Linked DNA regions of Bernardetia sp. MNP-M8. The protein of the gene in region 1 binds, or shares a complex with, the protein of each later gene. Links are inferred from orthologs where the notes say so. Each region holds a gene or a part of one and is shown on either strand. Other genes may lie near its edges. The genes, in order: uvrA and mfd.

The links.
Region 2: the proteins of uvrA (region 1) and mfd are in contact, whole or in part, in a crystal structure (PDB 4DFC), measured with the Escherichia coli proteins. The link is inferred for Bernardetia sp. MNP-M8 from one-to-one orthologs.

Annotation. Positions count from the first base shown.
Region 1 is NZ_CP147012.1:3,773,426-3,785,844, forward strand. The notes cover bases 1-3,475. They hold uvrA (excinuclease ABC subunit UvrA), read left to right. Parts: upstream 1-347; coding sequence 348-3,275; downstream 3,276-3,475. Other genes in these bases: V9L04_RS15305 (hypothetical protein), read right to left, coding at 1-5; V9L04_RS15310 (hypothetical protein), read right to left, coding at 40-165; V9L04_RS15320 (hypothetical protein), read left to right, coding at 3,295-3,475. In the rest of the region: more of V9L04_RS15320, read left to right, coding at 3,476-3,927; V9L04_RS15325 (SH3 domain-containing protein), read left to right, coding at 3,956-4,747; V9L04_RS15330 (Smr/MutS family protein), read left to right, coding at 4,861-5,868; 30S ribosome-binding factor RbfA, read left to right, coding at 6,001-6,423; V9L04_RS15340 (GNAT family N-acyltransferase), read left to right, coding at 6,714-8,543; V9L04_RS15345 (hypothetical protein), read left to right, coding at 8,735-9,073; V9L04_RS15350 (DUF302 domain-containing protein), read right to left, coding at 9,119-10,105; V9L04_RS15355 (beta-ketoacyl-ACP reductase), read right to left, coding at 10,247-10,972; V9L04_RS15360 (hypothetical protein), read right to left, coding at 11,065-11,388; N-acetyl-alpha-D-glucosaminyl L-malate synthase BshA, read right to left, coding at 11,403-12,419. UniProt on the Escherichia coli protein: The UvrABC repair system catalyzes the recognition and processing of DNA lesions. UvrA is an ATPase and a DNA-binding protein. A damage recognition complex composed of 2 UvrA and 2 UvrB subunits scans DNA for abnormalities.
Region 2 is NZ_CP147012.1:2,337,374-2,350,267, reverse strand. Bases 4,598-8,547 are described here. They hold mfd (transcription-repair coupling factor), read left to right. Parts: upstream 4,598-4,903; coding sequence 4,904-8,347; downstream 8,348-8,547. Other genes in these bases: V9L04_RS09700 (hypothetical protein), read right to left, coding at 8,452-8,547. In the rest of the region: V9L04_RS09730 (riboflavin synthase), read right to left, coding at 1-335; V9L04_RS09725 (hypothetical protein), read left to right, coding at 650-2,212; V9L04_RS09720 (DUF1987 domain-containing protein), read right to left, coding at 2,315-2,701; V9L04_RS09715 (SiaB family protein kinase), read right to left, coding at 2,715-3,227; V9L04_RS09710 (S1-like domain-containing RNA-binding protein), read right to left, coding at 3,546-4,439; more of V9L04_RS09700, read right to left, coding at 8,548-9,345; V9L04_RS09695 (hypothetical protein), read left to right, coding at 10,720-12,123; V9L04_RS09690 (DUF6134 family protein), read left to right, coding at 12,547-12,894. UniProt on the Escherichia coli protein: Couples transcription and DNA repair by recognizing RNA polymerase (RNAP) stalled at DNA lesions. Mediates ATP-dependent release of RNAP and its truncated transcript from the DNA, and recruitment of nucleotide excision repair machinery to the damaged site.

The DNA.
Region 1 (12,419 bases):
GTCATATTTTTATTAAAAAGTAATTTATGAAAGTTATATTTATGTGATTAACTCTATCAATATATTCAATGAAAATGTATTTAGAAGAATTATCGTTTTTTTTCGTTCAAAATTGGTAGCTATATCTTTTTCATTTCCAGTAAAATTTTCTTCAAGTGATTTCATAATTTTTATACAGTTAGTTCTATTGATTACAAAAGTAAATTTATAACCTTTCTTTCAAATTAACGAAAAACCTACCCTCACAAACCCAAATCTTGCTAAAATTCTAACCAAAAGGCTATAAATTTGTTACCTTTGTTTAGCGTAAAAAATAATATAGAAATTTACTTCCCTAGAATATAATTATGGCATCAGCTACTCCCAAAAAAAACAAAAGTAAGACGACAAAACAATCAAAAAGCAAAACAGAACAAACTAAAACAGTTGTAGATTCTATTCATTCGAATGGAAATCATCCTAACACAACCGATTTTATAGAGATTTTTGGAGCAAGAGAGCATAATTTGAAAGATATTGATATTTCTTTTCCTCGTCAGCAACTCATTGTCATTACTGGGATTAGTGGAAGTGGAAAATCGTCGCTTGCCTTTGATACCATTTATGCAGAGGGGCAGCGTCGTTATATGGAGAGTTTTTCGGCGTATGCACGTTCTTTTTTGGGAAACTTGGAGCGTCCAGATGTGGATAAAATTAATGGCTTGAGTCCAGTAATTAGCATCGAACAAAAAACGACTTCCAAAAATCCACGCTCAACGGTAGGAACGACAACAGAAATTTACGATTTTATGCGCTTGCTTTATGCTCGTGCAGGTATTGCCTATTCGTACAATACAGGTGAACGAATGATTCGCCAAACAGAAGAACAGATTTTAGAGATAATTTTTGAAGATTATAAAGATAAAAAATTGGTGCTTCTTGCGCCAGTTGTAAAAGGACGTAAAGGACATTATAGAGAGCTTTTTGTACAGCTTCGTAAAAGTGGTTATACAAAAGTTAGAATTGATGGAGAAATAATGGAACTTGTTCCCAAAATGCAAACTGACCGTTACAAAACGCACGATATTGAGGTAGTTGTGGACAGAATTATTGTTACCAAAGATGATGAAAAGCGAATCATGGCATCACTCAAAACGGCTATGAAAGTAGGTAATGGAATTGTGATGGTTCAAGAACATGAGAGTACGAAAGCTCGTTTTTTCTCTCGTTTTTTGATGTGTCCCACTACAGGAATTGCGTATGACGAACCAGCACCAAATATTTTTTCGTTCAATTCGCCTTATGGAATGTGTCAGACCTGTAATGGTTTGGGCAAAATCGAACAGCTTACTGAAGAGTCTATTATTCCAGATGAAACATTAAGTATTAGTAGAGGAGCGATTGCGCCTTTGGGAGAATACCGTGATACGTATTTTTTTAAGAAATTGGCTGCCTTTATGAAAAGTCAAAAGGTAAATATTACGACTATTTGGAAAGAAATTGATAAGAAAATCCAACAAAAAATACTTTATGGTTCGAAAGAAATTGTAAAAGTAAAAGCCAAGTCTTCTGACAGAACATGGAACAGTGAATTTGAAGGTGTCATCGATTATTTAGAAAAATATCAATTAGAAAGTGGAAGTTCGAAACAACAATCAAGTTTACAAGATTATTTGACCATTACAGTTTGTCCAGATTGTGATGGAGCAAGGCTCAAAAAAGAATCTTTATATTTCAAAATTGCAGACAAAAATATATCTGAATTAGCTCAAAAAGACATCAATCAGTTAGGAGAATTTTTTGAAAACATTGAAAGCCGTTTGGAAGCAAGACAAAATATTATTGCTGCCGAAATCTTGAAAGAAATTAGAAAACGAATCGGATTTTTGTTGGATGTGGGTTTGGATTATCTAACCCTTGATCGACCTGTAAGAACGCTTTCAGGTGGAGAAGCACAACGTATTCGTTTGGCAACTCAAATCGGAACTCAACTTGTCGGAGTTTTGTATATTTTGGATGAGCCAAGTATAGGACTTCATTCAAGAGATAATGTAAAACTGATAAAGGCGTTACAAGATTTGCGTGATTTGGGAAATACAGTAATTGTTGTCGAACATGATAAAGATATGATGTTGGCAGCCGATTATTTGATAGACATAGGACCAGGTGCAGGAAGACATGGAGGACGAGTGGTAGAAGCAGGAACGCCAACCGAATTTTTGAAGGGAAATAGCACAACAGCGCAATATCTAAATAATCAAAAACGCATAGAAGTTCCGACAGAACGCAGAAAAGGAAACGACAAAGAGCTGGTTTTGAAAGGTGCGATAGGAAATAATTTGAGAAATGTTACAGCACATTTTCCATTGGGCAAACTGATTTGTATTACAGGCGTTTCAGGTTCTGGAAAATCTACATTGATTCATGACACGCTTTATCCAATTCTGAACAAACATATTTACAGAGGAGTCAAAACGCCTTTAGAGTATAAAGAAATTGAAGGTTTAAAGAATATTGATAAGGTTATTGAAGTCGATCAGTCTCCTATTGGTCGTACTCCTCGCTCAAATCCTGCTACTTATACAGGTGTTTTTACAGATATTCGTGCTTTGTTTACACAGCTTCCAGAGGCAAAAGTTAGAGGTTACAAACCAGGGAGATTTTCGTTTAATGTAAAAGGTGGACGTTGTGAAGAGTGTGAAGGTGCAGGACGCAAACTTATAGAAATGGACTTTTTGCCAGATGTTCATGTAGAATGTCCGATGTGTAAAGGAAAACGCTACAACAGAGAAACTTTAGAAATTCGTTTTAAAGGAAAATCTATTGCCGATGTTTTAGATATGAGTGTAGAAGAAGCATCAGAGTTTTTTGCTAATCAGCCTAATATTTTACGCAGAATCAAAACGCTCAATGATGTTGGTTTGGGTTATATTACTTTAGGACAACATGCCACAACTCTTTCAGGTGGAGAAGCACAACGAGTAAAACTTTCAAGCGAACTTTCGAAAAAAGACACAGGAAAAACGTTTTATATTCTTGATGAACCTACAACAGGTTTGCACTTTAAAGATGTTCAGTTTTTACTAGATGTTTTGGATAAATTGGTAGGAAAAGGAAATACTGTTTTGGTCATCGAACACAACTTAGATGTAATTAAGGTAGCTGATTGGATTATAGATTTAGGTTTAGAAGGAGGCGCAGCAGGTGGACAGATTCTAGTAGAAGGAACTCCTGAAAAAGTAGCCAAAAATAAGAAAAGTTATACAGCTAAGTTTTTGAGAGAGGAATTGAAGTAGGTTTTTAAACTAAAAAAATATGATACGCATTGCTCTATTTTTATTGGTGTGCTTTATTGTGTCTTGTCAAACTGAAAATAATTCTTCTGTCATAGAAAACGATTCAAAAGACAGTGTTATAGTCAGTAACGAAAAATTGAAACCTAAAAAGAATAAATGGGAGGTTTCTGGTGTAATTTACAAGAGTGATGATTTTGAAATTGTAGGAGATACCACAATTGACAAGGATAAAATCTACTTTCATAAATTAAAATTCAATCCTTTCATTTGGTTTGAAGATTTTGAAGTTTCAAAAAAATACAAAGCAAATCAAGCAGCAATTAATTATAAAAGTAATCTGATTGCTAGGCAATATAAAACAATGCTAACCCAAGGTTATAAAAGTGAAGGGACTAATTTTGCAGGGCATTATTCACTAATTACTTGGGGGTGTGGTGCGCCTTGTGTTCATGGAGCGATAGTAGATGTTATTGATGGAAACGTATATGATTTACCACACAGTTCTATTGGTTATGACTTTAGAAAGAATAGTAGAATGTTAATTGTTAATCCTACAGATTCGTCTGGTTTTTATTCTCATTTTGAGCCAGCTATCTTTATATGGAATGAAAAAAAACACCAACTTGATGAACTAAAGCCGAGGGAAAAATGATTAAAATGACGAGAAAAATCAATTTACTATGAAATCGAATCTATTATTTTATATCTTTCTATTTTTTTCTTTTTTATATAGTTCTGCTCTAGTAGCAAACTCTATTTGTTTTGTTACTGCTGAAAATGGATTGATTATTAGAGAAAATCCCAGTATCTCCTCAAAAGTATTAGGAAAGTTTGAGTTTGGAACACGTATTCATTTATCAGACGAAACAGAGCAGTATGTTGATACACTTCTTATTGCAGGAAAACAAAGAATAGGATATTGGGTAAAAATTTCTACTCACACATTTTCATGTTATGCAACAGAAGACCAAAAAGAAGGATTTGTATTCAATATCTTTTTGGATGATGAACAAACTTTTGTAGCTAAAATACAAGAAGGCTTTTCAAAATTTACTCAACTCAAAGATTATCAATTAGATACAGAAAATGATATATTTTGCTTAAAAGGTGATTTTTTGGGTGATAAAATTACTGATACAGCCATTCTACTAAAAAGAAAAGAGCAAAATCAGGAAGGATATTACGACAAAAATATAGTTATTCTAAATTATAATGCAACTTCAAAAGAACCAAAAGTTACTTTTTTGAGTAAAGAAGATGGTTATGAATGGGTCGGAGTTTTTGTAAAAATAAATGCTGGAACTCCTCTTTGGTCTAATTATGATGAAGATTGGATAGATTTTGACAAAGTTCTAGAAAAAGATAAAGTACTCTTAACTTACGACTGTTTTTTGCTTCATGCAGCAGAGGCTTGTGGAGGAAATTTTACTTTTTGGAAAGACAATAAATTTAATTATTTGCAACAAGAGTAACTTTGAATTAACTAGCTAAATACTTCAAAAAACTCTCCTCTTGCTTACCAAACTCAAAAGCTGTATTTTTACACAAAAAATAATACGATAATTCAAAATAGAATCAATAAAAAATGAAAATAGGCGATAAAGTGCGTATGCTTTCGGGAACAGAAGAAGGTGTTATCACAAAAATATTACAACACGGACAAGTAGAAATTGAAATAGAAGAAGGTTTTCGTTTGCCTGTTATGGCTGCTGAAGTGGTTTTAATCCACAAACAAGAAGAAAAATATTTTGGTAAAAAATTGCCTGTTTCAGTCGTGGAAGAAGAGAAAAAGCCACTTTTCAAACCCACCAAAAAAGTGAAAAAGTCTACTGTCGGGGAAGGAATTTATCTTGCCTTTACTGATTTTAATGATAAATTATTAAATGTTTATTTGGTAAATAATATGGCTTATTCTATGCTCGTTACAGTAAGTGAGCAGCTGGAAAATGGTCATGAAAAACATCTTTTTTCAGAACAAATAGATAAAAAAGATGCGCCAAGAGTTCATAGACTAAGTAGAGAAGAATTTAATAATTGGAAACCTCTCATTATTAGAGCTATATTTTTCAAAGAAGGAAATTTTGAACCTAAACAAACCCTATTTTTTCAAATGGGTTTTAATAATTCTTTTTTCAGAATCAAACGAACAGCACCAGTTTTGGAAGCAGAATCCTATCTTTTTAGAGTAGAAGGACGAGAAATTCAGCCTGATTTGCCAGTTGAAAAACCACAAGTTATTGATGTAAATAGTCTTAGAGAACGAATTATAGAAAATAGCTCAAAAGTTTCTCCTTACAAAACAGAAGCTCCACCCTCTGAAATTGATTTGCATATCGAAGAATTATCGCCAGACCATTACGATGTAATGACAAATGAGGCAATTATTACGATGCAATTAGAGCATTTTGAAATTTATTTGGATAAAGCATTGGCAGCCAATATGGAATCAATTATTTTTATTCATGGAATAGGAGTTGGAAAATTAAGACAAGAAATTCATAGAAGACTTAGTCAGCATCCACACGTAAAATATTATCAAGATGCATATAAAGATAAGTTTGGCTACGGAGCTACAAAAGCAGTTTTTAGATAGTAGCTTACGCTTTAGCGTGAGTAAATTGTACCGAATGCTTTAGCTTTCGCAAATAAAAAACGAACTTTTCGATACGTTAATTAGTTACTTTTAAGTAAATCAATCAAAAAATTATAACGAAAAAATAGTAGTATGCACAACGAAACACAACGACAAAAACAAGTTTCAAAAATTATACAAAAAGATTTAGGCGAAATTTTTCAACTTCAAAATATAGGTAAAGATTCTTTAGTTACAATTACGGCTGTAAAATCTGCTCCTGATTTAGGGCTTTGCAGAATTTATGTCAGTGTTTTTCCTCCTGTAAAACAATATGCAGTAATGGAAGAAATTGAGAAAAAAAGTGGCTTAATTCGTAGCGAAATAGGAAAACGTGTTAGACATCAATTTAGACAAGTTCCTAATTTAGAATTTTTTGTTGATAAAACAGAAGAAGAGGCTGCTGAAATAGAACAACTTATCGATAGCTTGGATATTCCACCAGCTCCAGATGAAGATGACGAAAACTATGGTGACTACAAAGACGAAGGAAGACTAAGCGCAGACGATTTTTAAATGTAAAATTTTGTAGCTTACTCTTTAAAGTGAGTAAAATATAACGAATGCTTTAGCTTTCGAAGAAAATATCCATTTCAAAAAACTAAAATTTAGTTGAGGAATGGATATTTTTAGCTTTATACTACATTAACATTACTTTTGAGATTTTTTAGTCTTGATTTTAGACTATTCTAAATTGACTTTCTTATATTGTGGACACTATTAAAAACCACCAAATTATGCTTACTTATTTTGATTAAACTAAGGTAATTCTTTGAAATCAAAAATAACTTAACAACTATTCAACTATGGAAAATATAGAAAAATCAGAAAACATCAATTCTAACTTAGACGTAGATTTGCATAATGAAATAAAAGATTTAATTGGTAAAGAAGACTTTATCGAAGCTACAAAACTCAATAAATACCACATCGAACTGTTTGCAGGTTTGCTAATGCGTACCTTGAAATTACAGCAAGCAAATGACCTTTATAAAGCTATTGCCAACAACGAAGGACTAGATTTCTTGAAGTCCTTTTTTGAGTTTTTGAATATAAAAACGATTGTTAACGAACAAGAATTAGAGCGTTTTCCAAAAGAAGGTGCATTTATTACAGTTTCTAATCATCCTTTTGGAGTGATTGACGGACTTTTATTGATGCGTTATTTGGTAGAACAAAATAAAGATTTTAAGGTAATGGGAAATTTTCTATTAATGAAAATTGAACGTCTAGCTCCTTACGTAATTCCTGTAAACCCTTTAGAAAATCATCAAGATGCTTACTCTAGTATGGCTGGAATGAAGGCTGCCCTTACTCAACTTCGTGAAGGAAAACCTTTGGGTATTTTTCCTGCTGGTGAGGTTTCTAGTTATCAACCAGAATTAAAAACAATTTCTGACCGTCAGTGGCAAACTCCTGCTATCAAGCTCATCAAAAAAGCAAAAGTTCCTATTGTTCCCATTTATTTTCAAGGAAGTAATAGTCGTATTTTTCATTTGATAGGAAAACTACATCCACTTTTAAGAACAGCTTCTATTCCTCGTGAAATGTTTAATAAAAAAGGCGAAGAAGTAAGAATAAGAATTGGACATCCTATTTCTGTAAAAAGCCAAGAAGATTTTGATGATATAGAACGTTTTGGACGTTTTTTAAGAGCCAAAACTTATGCTTTGGGTTCGACAATGGAAGTGAAAAAATTCTATTATCCTTCCTTTACTTTTCCTTCCAAACCTCAAGAAATTGTAAAAGAAAATTCAAAAGATAAAATAATAAAGGAAGTAGAGAAGCTCAAGGAAGCTGACAAGTTACTTTTTGTGCAGCAAAACTATGAAGGTTATGTAGCCAATTCAAATCAAATTCCGACTATTTTGAGTGAAATTGGAAGACTTCGTGAAATTACTTTTAGAGAAGTAGGGGAAGGAACAAATAAAAAAACGGATTTAGATGAATTTGATTTGTACTATCATCATTTATTTATTTGGGATAAAGATGAGCAAAAAATTGTAGGTGCATATCGTGTAGGCAGAGGCGACAAAATTATGCGTCGTTTTGGTAAAAAGGGTTTTTATTTGGAAAGTCTTTTCAAAATGGATGATGAGTTTACGCCTTATTTAGAGAAATCGTTAGAACTTGGTCGCTCATTTATTACAAAAGAATATCAACAAAAACGATTGCCTTTATTCTTACTTTGGAAAGGAATTTTGTTTTTCTTGCTCCAAAATCCTCAATATCGTTATTTAGTAGGCCCTGTCAGTATTAGTAGCAATTATACAGAAGCATCAAGAACCCTAATTGTAGAGTTTATTCAGCGTTATTTTTATGATGAAAAATTATCAAAATTAGTAGCTCCACGAAAAGAATTCAAGCCAAAATTAGATTTATTAGATACAGATGCACTCTTTGAAGGTGCACATGATTTGGCTCAATTAGACAAACTCTTGTGGGATTTAGAACCAAATCGTCATTCTGTGCCTGTTTTACTCAAAAAATATATTCAACTTAATGCAAAGATTATTTCTTTCAATCTTGATCCAAAATTTAATAATGCGCTTGATGGTCTGATGGTTTTGGATATTAATGAAGTTCCAGAAGAAACGATTAAAAATTTGAATAAGGAAATGGAACTGCCTTCTTAATATTATAATTAGCAACTTAGTTCAAGTTTCAATGCTTGAACTAAGAGCATTTAAAAGATAATAGAAATAATATGAGTTTTATAGAGTGGGTTATTTAAAAAAAAATAGAACTTGATGAGTTCAGGAAAGCATTTTCTAATATATTAAAGCCACAAAAAATAGATTTTATTTCAAAAAATGAATTTTATGATTTGTTATACGAAAAAAATCCTAATCTATCATCTGATAATATAGAGTTAATAATTTTTGGTATAGAAGTTTTCCAAAATGATAATCAAACTCATATCAATCTTGATACAATGATTGATTATGAAAATAGTCAAATACTTAGGTATGCTATAAAATTAGCTAGATATATAAATTCAGATATAGTTATGGGAGACTATATATATGTGGGACATTCTTTGTTGATAAAACCTACTGGTGAAGTATTTGGTGTTATAGAAGACCAAAGCATTGAACAAGATAGGATAACATTTTATCCTAATTCTATACATAAAGCAGACTTAAATAAATATTTTTTCCATTAACTTAGTTCAAGTATCGACACTTGAACTAAGTTAGTAAAAAATTTATTACTTCAAAATCTCACCACTAATCATTTCCAAAACCTCATCAATTTTATTTGTCAGTTCTTGATTATCAATACCATGACGATTTGCTAAAAATGAACCTTTAAAATAACTTACCTGTGTTTTTCCATTTTCATCTTCCCATAAAAGAATTTTCATAGGTAAATCCAAACCCATAGTAGAATTCAATGCCATTAACTGACTTCCTACTTGTGGCTTCCCAAAGATAAACAAACGAGTAGAACGAAGCTGCAAACCTGCATTTGTGGCTGCTTTATCGTGTTCTATTTTTGCAATCAGTTTAAACTCTTTTTCTTTGAGTAATTTCTCTAGTTTTTGACTTGCTTTATCTACTGATAAAGTGCTTTCTTTTGTCTGTAAATCAGCTAAATTACTTTCTAATTTCAATTTGTGTAATTGTGGTTCTTCTATATCTGAGATAGTAATTTTATCTAAAATTGCATTCATTTTTTCTTCTAATTTTGGAAGCGTAATTTCATAGCGATTCATCAGAATTGAAGCATTATTATAAATTACTTTTGTTGTTCCCTTATCATCATAAACGAGTATTTTCATTGGTAAATCTATTGCAACAGCTTGACTTTGTTGCATTAGCTGTGTTCCTGCTTTTGGGTTACCAAAAATAATCAAACGATTTTCAGAAAGTTCCATTTCTACACCTTTTGCAGCTTCCGAATGGTTTACTTCTGCAATAATTTTGAGGTTTTCATTTGCTTCAATTGCTGACTTGATAGAATTATAAACTTCATCTACACTTTTAGAGTATTTCTTTTGAACAAAAGGCATTTGCATAGTAGCCGTTTCTGATTCATCAACTTCAATGTTAATTGATGTGGTATCAATGTTTTCAAGAGAATCTAAAGCCGAAATTTCAGAATCTGTTTTTTTACTTTGGTTATCATTACAGGACGAAAAAAGTAAAATAGAAGAAGCGCAAATAGGAATAAAATAACTGAAAATAGGTTTCATGATTTTTATTTTTTTAGTTGGAAGGTTTTGAAAATACAACTGAATATAGAATAGAACTACATGCAACCGTCAACGAGGCTTTGCCGTCGTTGAGGTATTTGAAATTAACTGGTAACTACATTACTGATTACTGGTAACTGTTTAAAGAATTCCTCCTCCATCTACATGCAAGACAGAACCATTAACAAAACTAGCTTCTTCTGAGGCTAAATACAAATACGCATTTGCGACATCTTCAGGCTTTCCTGCACGACGAACAGGAATAGAAGCAATAATTTTTTCTTGAAATTCTTGTGGAATAGAAGCTGTCATTTCAGTTTGAATATAACCTGGTGCAATGGCATTGACTGTAATTCCATCTTTTCCTACTTCTCTAGCAAGGCTTTTTGTAAAACCAATTACGCCAGCTTTTGCAGCCGAATAATTTGTTTGTCCAAAATTCCCATAGACACCAGCAATAGAAGAAGCATTGATTATTCTTCCCTGTTTTTGGGCTTTCATGTGTGGAACGACTGCTTTTGCACAGTTATAAACACCTGTAAGATTGACATTAATAACATCATCCCAAAGATTGTCTGTCATTTTCAAAAATGAAGAATCTCTAAGTATCCCTGCATTATTTACCAAAATATCTATTCTACCAAAATCAGAAATTACTTGCTGAGTTGCTTTTTCTAATCCTTCTCTATCAATCGTATTGACTTTATAGAATTTTCCGTTTAAAGAATCAGCCGTTTTTTGTCCTTCCTCGTCCAAATCCCAAATTACGATTTTTGCACCTGCTTTGTGGAACGTTTCGGCAACAGCTTTTCCAATTCCTTTTGCGCCGCCTGTGATGAGAGCGACTTTATCTTTTAATGAAAACATGTTTTTTATTTAGTTTGTGTGTAGATTATTATGAGTTATTTTTTGAAACCAAAATCCGTAAAAATTTTGATGTATTGGTGTGTCATGATTATCTATTTATTAAAATCAATGTCATCAAATATAAAAAGGAAGTAGGAAAATAGTATTAAAATCAAAAGTAGGATAATTGCTAAAACAATAGCCCACTTTTTCCAATTAGATGAAGATAGAAAAAATAAACTAATTGCCATCAAAGCATTGATTAAAATTAATAAAAGTCCTCCTATAAATACTACTATAAAAAATGCCTCATTGTCTAAGGTATAAATACAGAGACCAATGAAGATAAGAATAAAGTTTGTTATCAAAACAGGTATCCAACCATTTGATTTTTTGGTTTCTACTTCTTTATCTTCTCTATCTAAAATTTCCACCATGAATAAATACAAAATTATACAGCCACTCCCTTCACTTTCTCAACAGCTTTATGATACACTTCTTCGTACAAAGGCAAAATATTTGAAAGTTCAAATTCTTTTGCTCTTTTGAGTGCATTTTCTTTAAAAGTAGGTAAATTAGCGTCATCTAAGATAACTAAAGCATTTTTTGCCATATCTTCTACATCGCCCACATTACTCATAAAACCACTCACACCTTGTACATTCAGCTCTACAAGTCCACCTGCATTACTTGAAATGACAGGTACTTCACATGCCATTGCTTCTAAAGCTGCTAAACCAAAACTTTCTGTTTCTGAAGGCATCACAAATAAATCAGCTACCGACAAAACTTCTTCGATGGCTTCAATTTCTCCCAAAAAACGAACATCATCCGAGAGTCCTAACTGTTTTACAAGTTCTTCCATTGGACTTCTTTCAGGACCTTCTCCAACAAGTAGTAATTTTGCTTCAATCTGTTTTCTGATTTTAGCAAAAACTTTTATAACATCATCAATACGTTTTACTTTTCTAAAATTAGAAGTATGAACCACTAACTTTTCTCCATTCGGACAAATAGCTGTTTTGAAATGGTCTTTTTTCTGTCTTTTAAAACGTTCTAAATCAATAAAATTGGGAATAACATCAATATCTTTTGTAACCTTAAATGTATCATACGTTTGCTGACGAAGACTATCCGAAACTGCTGTAACGCCATCCGATTCATTGATGCTAAATGTCACAACAGGCGCATAACTAGGGTCTTTTCCAACAAGGGTAATATCTGTTCCATGCAAAGTTGTAACAACTGGAATTTGGATTCCTTCTGTTTTCAAAATTTGCTTTGCCATATAGGCAGACGAGGCATGAGGAATGGCATAATGCACATGCAAAAGGTCAAGTTTTTCACACTTAACTACATTTACCATCTTACTGGCAAGTGCAAGCTCATAGGGAGGATATTTGAAAAGTGGATATGTTCTGATATCGACTTTATGATAAAAAATGTTGCCACTCAAAAGGGCAAGGCG
Region 2 (12,894 bases), 1.4 Mb from region 1 along the record:
ATTTTTGTACAAACAGCTGTTTGATCGACATGTCCCTGTACAATATGTCCATCAAAACGACCATTAGCAGGCATACAACGTTCCAAGTTTAGTTTTGAACCTACTGTCCAACTTCCTAAATCTGTTTTTTGAAGAGTTTCTTCAATAGCTGTTACAAAATGTCTATTTTTGTTCTTTTCAACTTTTGTCACCGTTAAACACACGCCATTATGAGCAACACTTTGGTCAATCTTGAGTTCATTAGAAATAGATGATTCTATTTCAAACATCTGATTTGTACCTTCTTTTTTTATAGAAATAAGTGTTCCTATTTCTTCAATAATTCCTGTAAACATACTATATATCTTATGTTGATTTGTAACTTTAATTTCTGATTACGAAAATCCAAAATACTTTCTCAAAATACAAATAGAACTTATTTTAGTCAAATTCGTTTACTCAATTATAATGATAAATGTTTTATTTATTGACTAATAATTCTTCTAAAAACAGGTAACACTTTGTAAGTAAACGTGTTACTGTAACAAAAATCTATCTTTATACACTATTATTCTATCCAAACAATTTGACTTTTTTTACTCTATATTTTTTTAATTATTACAACCTTACTATAAAAATTCATAAAAGCTATTCTTTTTCATTATTCAAAATGAAGAATAGTTTAGTAGGTATTTTGTGCCTTATTTTTTTGTTTTCTACTTTTGCTTCTGCAACAAATGTACTGACTAATACGGTAGATGGAGATAATTTGTTTAAACTAATTGGTAAATCTAAAACAGATCCTTTAGTAAGAGATTTTTTGAATAAATTAGGACTCAAAGATGAGTCTCTTAGCTCTACTTCTATCTGGACATATCCAAGCAATGGAATTAGAATAGGTTTTTATAAAGGAAATATTATTGATAAAATAATGCTGTATGATGATAGTTATTCAGTAAATGAAAAACAATTTGCAGCTTATTCTAACAAATTACCCAAAAATTTGACTTGGAATGACACAAAATCTTCTACAATAGTCAAACTAGGTAAACCTTCAAAAGACAATGCAAATTATATGGAATATAGCAATCTTCCTGTCGAAGTAGTGTTTTATTATACTGGTTCACGAATAAAATCAAGATTGAGAGGAGTATTATTGCATTTTAAAAATTGTATTTCTGGAGACTGTCAAGAGGGAGAAGGAGTTTATGTAGAAAGAGATGGTTCTCGTTATGAAGGTGAATGGAAAGATGGCAAAAGACACGGAAAAGGACAACTTGTATATCAAAATGGAGTAACAAAAAAAGGGTTTTGGGAAGGAGGCGTTTATAAAGGACAAGATTTTTTTGAGTCAAATGGATTATACGACTTATTAGGAAAGCATAAAGATAGTGAAGAAGTAAAATTAGCAAGTAAGAGACAAAAAGAAGGGTATCAACAAATTCATCTTGCTTATGACCATTTTCAATATGTTTTTAATAATAATAAACTTCGTTTTTATTTTAATGATTATGGGTTTTTGTATAAAGTGGCTGTCAATAAATCTGGTTTTGGTGAAGTTTCGCATCCTCTAACTGAAAAAGTAACTCCTTATTCAGATCAAAATTATGTAGCTTATATTATGGGAACTCCCTATAAAAAATATAATTATCGAACAGGTTCGACGTGGCTCTATAAAGATAAAAAATTTGATCTGCGTATTCGTTTTACTAAAAACGGAATTATGGATGGAATTGATGTAACAGTAAATGACGAAGATATTTTAGTAAATGCTGAAGAGGGAAATTGCAAGACTGGAAATTGTGAAGATGGTTTTGGAGAACTTCTATCTGAATCTGGAAGGTATATAGGTAAGTTTAAAAATGGAAAGTTTGATGGACAAGGAACTATGTATTATGCCTCTGGTGGATATTATAAAGGGAATTTTTCGGCAGGAATGCGTGACGGACGAGGAACTTATATTTGGTCAGATAACAGTAAATATATAGGAAATTGGAAAAATAATCAAAAACATGGGGTAGGTTCAATGCACTATCAAAATAAAAGTCGTTATGAAGGGCAATGGTATCAAGACCAAAGACATGGAGAAGGCTCAATGTATTATCCTAATGGCGAACATTATATTGGAGATTGGTCATACAACTCCCAAACTGGAAAAGGAACTCTCTACAAAACAAATGGAAAACAACAAACTGGAATTTGGCAAAATGGAAGGCTCAAAACAACTTTATAAAAAAACAATTTAGAGTAATAGTTAAAAATAAAAAAGCTATTCCATTATGTATAAAAGGAATAGCTATCTAGTTTGTATCTCAAATTGGCAGTAGGAAAATTTTTAATCTTCTTCTTCCATTTGGTTTAAGACAATTTTTACATCTATGATTTCTTGAAAATCTTCGCCAGATTCTTGCATGTCTTCATCATCCTCTTCATAAAACCAGTTGATAAGAACATTGTCATTTTTTTGTTGTAGAGCTTCTAACTTTCTAAATATCTCTACTAAACATTTTGAAGAACTTGTATTAAAGTATTCCAATTTTACATCTAAAATCGTATTTGATTTTGCTTGACTGACATAATTATCTAACCACTCAAAGAGAGGTTTGTAAAACTCAATAGAGTTTTCTGGAATAGAGCGTCCTGCTATCAGGAAGCGTCCTTCGTTAGAGTTAAAATCTAGTTGAGGTGTTTTATTAGTACCTTCTAAGAAAAAATTTTCCATTCAAATATATTGTTTAAGCCGAAACTTTTACTTTCAAACTAAAAAAAGAATTATCCTCGCCAGTGTCTTCAAAAGCATAAACGAGTTTTTCGCCCGAACGACGTGCGATGTCAATTATTCCTAACCCTGCTCCACCTTTCACAGAAACCTCTCCACCATGTAATTGTTCACGGTAAAGCTGTTTGATTTGTTCAGCAGAAGACTGATTAATGCGTTCAATATGTGCTTTCAAGGTATCGACAAGAGAGGTTGGAATGTAATTTCCAGTAGAAATTTCATATCCTGTTGTATTTTTGGAAAGAACAAATAATACTGTTTCTGGGCTTTCAGACTTTTGCACACCTTCTCCCTGCGTGTGATGGTAAACGTTTTGAAGAGCTTCTATCATAATGTGATAGACCTTTTTTCGAATTTTAGATTTTTGTTCGAGGGCAGCTAATCGCTCGTCTGCTACACTCAAAATCCCATCGAAAAGAGGCTGTGATGGAGCTCCTTTGTACGATACAATTACTTCGCCTTCCAGCATTTCTCTATAGTAATCATTCAGGTTCAAGATTTTTATACTGCTTTAGAGTGGAACTAAAATTTTTTAGAGTTTTCTAGTCTATTTTATAATTTAGTAATTAGACAATTTTGATTCTGTTTTGTTTTTCAGAATTTTATCAAGACAGACTAATTTTTAGAAATATACACAAAATAGCTGGTTTACAAAAAAATATATCAAAAAAAGTAATTCTATAATTTTGTCTTAGTTCTATAGCTTTGTGTGTTCTTTAAAAAATAAAGAGAATTTTAAAATACCCTACATATCGTAAATATATAAAATAATTTTAAAACACAAACATTATTTTTCTGTTTTTTGAATTCCTTTTTTATCAATACTAATTTTTCGCTCTCTGTAAAGATTTCCAATTAACTTTTTAAATGTTTTCTTACTCATATTAAAATAATCCATAATCTCTTCTGGACTACTTTTATCAGAAATAGGCAAAAACCCATTGTTTTCTTCTAGTTTTTGCATAATCAGAGTGCTTTGGTCAGCAATTCCATCAAAACCATCTTTGCGAAGTCTTAAATCAATACGACCATCTTCACGTACTTTTTTTATGTAAGCCGTTCTTTTTTGTCCGTGCAATTGCTCTTCTCCAAAAATCTCATTGTGATAAAGCATTCCATAATAATAAATACCCTCTTTTTCTATAATACAACGATAACCAATTTCTGTATCTGCACCAATAATTGCTGTTACTTCTTCATCTTCTTGCAAATCAATATCTTCTCGTTCTACAAAGCTTCCTAGTTTTCCTAAACCGATTACACGATTTGTTTTGTGGTCTAGTACAAGTTTGACGAACATATAATCTCCTATTCGTATTGGATCTTGAGTTTCTCTTGCTTCTTTATTACCTTTTGGTACTTCATCATGAGGAAGAAATAAATCTTTTTCAATAAGTCCCCAATCCAAAAAGAATCCAATTCTTGTAATATCAACTACTCTCAAGGCTGCAATTTCTCCCACAACTGCAAATGGTTTTTCGATAACTGCAACAGGACGGTCTTGTGTATCTGTATAAACAAAGACCTCTATTTCATCTCCTTCTTTTGCTGTCTCGGGAACATACTTTTGAGGTAAAAGAACCTCATCTAAGAGTGAACTTCCAACATACACACCATTCGGAGAAGTGCGTAAAATGGTAAGTGTATTATATTGACCGATTTGTATATTTTTGATTGGCATAATTTCTATTTTTACTTTGTAATTTGAATTACAAATTTAGCTTTATTTTAAGGCATAATAAAATAATTTTATTTCTGCTTCTTTATTTCGCTCTATTTTTTATCATTTCTATTTTTAGAAACAGCTATCTCTATTTCTGTCATTATAGCTTGAGACTCATTAAAATAAGAAAAACTTACTCAGCAAGTAATTTTGTATCTATCTCAAAACCTATTTACTTTACAGGCGTTTATCCTATACAAACTATTGTCAGAGTTATTTTGGATTACCAAAAAACTACTGACAAAGTTTAAAAATCAAAAACTTTGACAGTCCTTGTAAGGCTATCAATAGTTTGAAAACAAAGAGACAAAACCGTTTCTTTGTTATTTCTATTCGAAAAAATATATCACAGACTTCCTAATCTGTGCAAAAAATATAATCCTAATTCACAGACTGGTAAGTCTGTGGTACTCTATTCTAAGATGAACCAGCTAGAAACGAACGAGCAAACAGAAGAAAAAGTATTAAAACTCTCTCCTAGAGATTTTGTCAAAAAATACCAAAAAGACGGTATTATTCAGACAATTTCAGCAGGGCTAACTGAAGAAAAACCAAAACGCATTCATTTGAAAGGACTTATGGGAAGTCAGGATGCACTTGTTTTGGCTGCCATTTATCGTTCGAATCCTGCGCTTTCTCATTTTGTGATAATGGAGGATGCTGAAGAAGCTGCTTATTTTTATAATGATATTCAACATTTGCTTGGCGAAACCTTGTCTAGTTCTGCGCCAAATATTTTATTTTTTCCTACTTCTTATAAAAAGCCATACAAATTTGAAAAAATAGATAATGCCAATATTTTGCAGCGTTCGGAGGTTCTGACTAGACTTAACAATCATCATTCAGAAGAAAATGGACTTATCATTGTTACTTATCCATCTGCACTGACAGAAAAAGTGATTAATAAACAGGTTTTGGCAGCCAATACGTTTGTTGTCAAAATTAATGAAATCGTTGAGCCAAATTTTGTCATTGAAATATTGAATGAATATGGTTTTAAGCGTGAAGAATATGTTTTTGAAGCAGGACAATATTCTGTCAGAGGGGGAATTATTGATATTTTTTCGTATTCAAATGAATATCCGTATCGAATAGAATTTTTTGGAAATGAAATAGAAAGTATCCGAACTTTCAAACCAACCGACCAGCTTTCTATCGAAAAGGTAAATCGTGCTGTCATTGTTCCAAATGTTACCGAAAAAGTACAAAAACAAACGAGAGAGAATTTTTTAGAATTTGTACCAAAAAGAACTAGATTATGGCTAAAAGATTATGCGCTGACAGTAGAAGTGATAGAAAAATATTTCGAAAGGGCATCAGAAGATTTTGATACCATTTTACAAGTATCGAATTATACCCAAATTATCTCTGACCCAGAAGAATTATTTATCACAAAAAAAGAATTTAAAGACCAAATAGAAACATTTGTTCAACTAGAATTTGGTAAAAAATTTAGAAGAATTACAGAAAAAACAAAAGAAAATAATACCGTTTTTGAGTTTGATGCAAAGCCACAACCGACATTCCATAAAAATCTTCAAAACCTTGTTTTTGATGTAGAAAATTATAATCAAAAAGGCTATCAATGTATTATCGCTGCCGATTTACCAAAACAGATTGATAGAATGCACACTATTTTTGAAGAAAAAGGTGTAGGTGTTCAGTTTTATGGACTTAATATTGGTTTGCGAGGTGGTTTTATTGACCACAATCAGCAACTTGTTTGCTATACAGACCATCAAATTTTTGAGCGTTATCACAGATATAGCACCCAAGAACGTTTCACAAAATCAAAAGCTCTAACACTCAAAGAACTCAATACACTACAAGCAGGCGATTATGTTACACATATTGATTATGGAGTTGGTCGTTTTGCAGGTTTGGAAAAATTAGATGTCAATGGAAATGAGCAAGAAGCCGTTCGTTTGATTTATAGAGATAATGATGTTTTGTATGTCAGTGTGCATTCGTTACACAAAATTTCAAAGCATTCTAGTCAGGATGGAAGTTCAATGTCGCTCAGTAAACTCGGTTCGCAAGATTGGAACAACAAAAAAAGTAGAGTAAAAAAGCATTTAAAAGATATTGGTACAGAATTAATAGCCTTGTATGCCAAACGTCAAACTGCGACAGGTTTTGCCTATCCAAAAGATAATTATATGCAAGCCGAAGTTGAATCTTCATTTTTTTATCAAGATACACCCGACCAAGCCACAGCAACCAACGACGTAAAAGAAGACATGGAAAAACCTGTTCCGATGGATAGATTGGTTTGTGGAGATGTAGGTTTTGGTAAAACAGAAATTGCTGTTCGTGCAGCGTTTAAAGCCGTTTCGAATGGAAAACAAGTTGCCGTTTTAGTTCCTACGACGGTTTTGGCAGCGCAACATCATCGTACTTTTAGTGAACGTCTTTCAAATTTTGGTGTAAATGTAGATTTTATCAATCGTTTCAGAACAGCAAAAGATGTACGAGAAATTTTAAAGAAATTAGAAGAAGGACAAATTGATATTTTGGTAGGAACGCACAAAATTGTCAGTCAAAAAGTAAAATTTAAAGATTTGGGGCTTTTTATTATTGATGAAGAACAAAAATTTGGTGTCAAAACAAAAGACAAAATAAAGGAAATGCGTGTAAATGTAGATTGCTTGACTTTGACAGCTACGCCAATTCCCAGAACGCTGCAATTTTCACTTTTGGGAGCGAGGGATTTGTCGGTTATGCACACGCCACCACCCAACCGTCAGCCAGTAACTACGGAGGTTCATAGTTTTAATGAAGCCTTGGTTAGAGATGCTATTAGTTTTGAGCTTCGACGAGGTGGACAAGTATTTTTTGTTCATAACCGAGTGATTGATATTTATGAAGTTGCAGGAATTTTGACAAGATTAGTTCCTGATGCAAAAGTCGTTGTCGGACACGGACAGATGAAAAACGACCAGTTGGAAAAAACAATGATGACTTTTATAAATGGCGATGCTGATATTTTGGTTTCGACAAATATCATTGAATCGGGTTTGGATATTCCCAACGCAAATACGATTATTATCAATAATTCTCATTTGATTGGTCTTTCGGATTTGCACCAAATGCGTGGGCGTGTGGGTCGTTCCAACAAAAAAGCCTTTTGTTATTTGCTTATTCCTTCACAGGCTACTTTGCCAGCCGATTCTAGAAAACGTTTGAAAGCGTTGGAGGAATTTAATGAATTAGGTGACGGTTTTAAAATTGCGATGCGTGATTTGGATATTCGTGGTGCAGGAAATCTTTTGGGAGCAGAACAGAGTGGTTTTATCAATGATTTGGGATTGGATACCTATCATAAAATGCTAGAAGAAGCCATTTCAGAACTCAAAGAAGACGAGTTTAAGGAGCTTTTCCAAAACCCAAATGCTACCAAACCAAAAGAACTAAAAATTACGTGTTCGATAGAAACCGATTTAGAGATACTGATACCAGAAAGCTATATTTCCAATATTTCCGAACGCCTTCAACTCTACATTGAAGCCGATAGATTAAAAAATGAAGAGCAGTTAGAAAAATTCAAAGAAAGTGTAAAAGACCGTTTCGGAACGCCACCAGAAGATTTTGATAATTTATTACAAGCTGTTCGTTTGCGTTGGATGGCAGAACAAATTGGTTTTGAAAAACTGATTATCAAAAATGAAAAGATACGAGGTTATTTCATTGCAAACCGTCCAGATTATTATCAAACGGATGCTTTTGGAAAAGTTTTAAAATACATTCAAGAACGACCAAAACGTTGTCGACTAAAAGAAAGTAAAGACCGTGTTATCTTTATTATGGAACAAGTCAAGACTTTGGAGGGTGTGATGAATGTTTTTAGGGGGATATTGGAAGATTGATTTGTTTTTATTTCTAGTGCAAGATTCTTCTTGTACTTGCTTTTTTGTCAGCATATGCTGACGAAATTATAGACACAAGGTTGTAACCTTGTGTCAGAGTGGGTTTAGTTTTTTGACTTCAAATATTCTGCATAAGCGAGTTTACTTTCTAATTCTACCAATTTATCCTTTTCGATGTTTTTTTCTCCTAGCTTTCTAGCAATTTCAATATTATCCCAAGCTTTAAAGTATTCAGATAGTTGCATTTTTACTAATGCTTTTTGATAATACACATAACTATCATTTGGAGTTAATTCAATTGTTTTTGAATAACATAAGTCAGCTTTTTTTAATAATTTTATATTTGAGGGATAGGCTTTATCATAGTAATAATCCCCCAGTATTGAAAAATTTCTTCCATCTTTAGGATTTAGTTCTATTAATTTATCTATACAACTTAAACCATTTGTAGAATCATTACTATCAAAGCTATTAATCATTTCGTTCCAAAGTCCATCATAGTAATTAGTATTAAATGAATTAATGGTAAATAACCATTTGTTTTCATCTAAATCTTTTATTGAACCAAAAGTTCTTAAATAGATTAATGTTTTAGTATTCGATTTTACTTCCTCTCTCCAGTAATTAACTAGTTCTTTTTGTAATGGCAACCAATATTTTTTATCATTTGATTTAATCAATACTTCCTCTTGAAATAAGTCACTAGCTTTTTGAGGAATACTCAACGCTTTAAAAATTGAATTTAACCAATTTAATTTTGTTTCAGATATTGGTCTTATCTCTCCATTACCTTCAATTAAAGTTAAGTACCCAAAAGTTGATGCATAAGTATTTACATCAGCATCATGACCTCCTTTTTTGTTTTCATTATTATAAAAGTCAATTATTTCTTCAAACTCCATTAACGTATTGGGAGTTCTGTTATGGATATTACTTTTTTGTGCCAGTAATTGATTAAAAACAAGAGAAAGGATAAATAATAAAACACTTTTTTTCATTTTTTTGGAAATTAAATACAAGTTATTTATAACTGAAAAAACTTTCATATATACCTCAAAGCCGTTGTTGGTCTTTAGTTTCGGCAACGCCGTTACGATGACCAACAACAAACGTACACGAACAATTTAAGAACTTTCTACAAAATAAAAAAATCATTCCAGTTCTTTCATGTAATGCTCCGTTCTTCGTAGTGTTCCCAAATAAATAAAAAAGTAGGTTGGGCGTTGTCTTTAGCGAAGCGATGACTACGACCTATCAGGTTTGCTTATTTACTTCTTCTTCAATTTATTCAAATCTGCTTTTGTAGGTCTTAAATACAATCTCCTCCCTCTGTTCAGCTTAGAATAAATCGTAGTTAAGCGTTGTCTATTGACTACGATTTATCATTTTGGCAAATCTTCAGATTTGCGAGTGAGAGGTATTTTAATTTTCTCACTGCTGCTTTTTAAAACCGATGTCATTCTAAAAGGCAATTTTAGTCTAAGGTATTTGTATTTTTTTCTTTTTCAAAAAAGACATTTTAAAACGCTTTATTTTTATAGATAAAGAGTTTTTTGTATTCAATATTACTTATAAATTTCCTACCTTGTAGGAACTCCGTTCAGCTTAGAATAAATCGTAGTTAAGCGTTGTCTTAGACTACGTTATCATTTTGGCAAATCTTCAGATTTGCGAGTGAGAGGTATTTTATTTTCTCACTGCTGCTTTTTGAAACCGATGTCATTCCGTTCTTCGTAGTATTCCAAAATAAATAAAAAAGTAGGTTGGGCGTTGTCTTTAGCGAAGCGATGACTACGACCTATCAGTTTGACAAGTCTTAGACTTGCGAGTGATGGGTATCAATGCCGTTGCCTTTGTCTTTAACTTTGGCTTGCCGTTGTGATGACCAACAACAAACACTACCTCAAATCTATTCGTCCCACGCTTATTTAAGGATAAATTTTGTATTTTTGAGTACCATCTGTTCGCATGTATTCCACTACGAATTTACTAACTGCAACTGAACTTACATAACTACTAATTTGATTGGTTATATAGCTGTTTCTTGTGAGCTTTATATTATTTTTGTAGTGTTGAGTTTATAACAGTTGGGAGGGAAATGCCTAAGCTACGGCACTTCAACCAACACGAGATTTACAAAATTATAAAATTTCCCTCTCTACGGTCGGAATTTTATACCTTCGTAAATCCCTGCTTGGTAACAAAAACCTGCTGCTAACATTAGCTTAGCAAAAATGGGCGTAACGTTTTGACCCAGACATTTGAACATAAAAATAAATTTTGGAGGTTTAGAGAGGAACGACTAAGAAATTCCATCTTCGCTAAGCCGTAATCGTTTTAGGCAATTTAAAAAAAACATCATCATACAAATTATGAGAGGGCATTTAATCAAGGTAATTTTCTTTGTGCTTTTACCATTAACGAGCATTATCGCACAAGAAAACACACCATTTCTAACAGGAAAAGTCGAAATCTCAATAAAAGAAGGAACTTTTGATTGTGATTTAACCTTGAGCAATATTCCGAAAATAAAGGACTATTTCATTCGACTAAATTCTGGTATGAATATTCTTCATATACGAAGTAAAAAGCCAAACGACTTTTTAATTTATTTCAGCAAATCTCTTGCTGATACAACTTCGACGGGAGAATCTATTGCATACTATTTTAAAGATAATACTGGAAAAGGTAAGTTTCTTCCCAAATCTATTCAATTTAGATATGTTGGTAAATTTCCCGTTGCTAACGATACAATTGCGAATTATAGCCGAAAAGATTGGAAAGGCAATATTGCATTTAATCAAAATTCCGTCAGGTCAGATGGTCGTCAATCTTCGTGGTATCCCATTTTATATGACATTAGGAGTGACAAAATTTTTCATTTAGTCAAATATGACATCGATATATCCTGCAAAGATTGTAAAACATTGTATGTAAATGGGAACGAACCGATTAAAGCCGAAACTGCAAATTTCAAAAGTGACGTTCCTCGGGAATTAACCTTGTTTTGTGGTAATTACGATTTTACAGACATAAACGATACATATATTTTGAACTCAGACTTTAGTGAGAGTGAGGCAAAAAACTTTAGTGAGATGATCAATTCCTATAAAAAATTCTATGCCGACAAATTGAATATTCCATTCAAGCAATCTATTTCTTTTGTACAAACTACACCTACATCAAAAAAAGACGGTTGGATGTTTGTGTCATATCCTACAATAATGAGTATTGGGTGGCAAAATGGGTTGAAAAATATAATCAATCCTAAATATCAAGATTTTTACAGACCATTTATTGCACACGAATTAGGACACTATTATTTCGGAACGGTAAAGGATTTCAATTCAGAACTTGGCGATATGCTGAGTGAAGGCTTTTCAGAATTTATGTCATTGCAATTAACGAAAGAAATAATAGGCGAAGAGATTTATGACAAAAAAATAACTGAAAAATTTAATAATCTAAAAGACTTCAAAGCAAAACCATTTAAGCAAATAAAGTCCGATTCGGAATACAAGAATAGACAGTTATATGTTTATGATTTTGCACCTATTATTTTTACTGCGATAGAAAAAGAAATTGGAAAAGAAAAAATGTGGAATTGGCTAACCAATATTTTAAATACGCCAACCAAATTTACGAATTATGATTTTTTAGCTTCAACATTACAAAACACATTAAAAGACGATAAGGAATTTAATCTTTTAAAAGCTAAATATTTCGATAGTGAAAAAGCTCTTGAGAATGCGATTAACGAAATAGAAACGGAATAAAAACTGCCTATAACAACGGTAACCGATACACAAGCCTCACTTGTGCTATTTCTCCGTTCAGCTTAGAATAAATCGTAGTTAAGCGTTGTCTATTGACTACGATTTATCATTTTGGCAAATCTTCAGATTTGCGAGTGAGAGGTGTTTTATTTTCTCACTGCTGCTTTTTAAAACCGATGTCATTTCAAAAGATGATTTTAGTCTGAGATATTGGTATTTTTTTCTTTTTCAAAAAAAACATTTTAAAACTCTTTATTTTTATAGATAAAGAGTTTTTTTTGTATTCAATATTACTTATAAATTTCCTACCTTGTAGGAACTTACACAAAATGAAAAACACATGAATAAATATATTACTGTTACTGTTTTGAATGGATATTTTACAGTAATCTAGGACTCTTTACTCTTTTTAAAAAACATGTTATGACTTGGTATTTGTTTCTCTTTAGCTTTGTTATTTGTCAATTTAATTTTTCTGAACCTTCTGAAAAAAAGCTGTCTTTTGATATGATTTGGAGAGGGAAATCAGTTGGTACTTTGTATGCAACTCAAAAAAAAGCAGATTCTAAAACTCATTATCAGAGTTCGACCAACATTCAAATAAAGTTTATCAAGACCTTTGATGTAAATTATGAATATGATGTGCTGTTTGATAATGAGATATTACAAAGCGCACACGTAGATATAAATTATAATGGAAACAATCACGCTCAAGCTGATACAAAACGAAAAAATAATGAGTATCAAGTAATGAAAGATGGCAAACTTGAA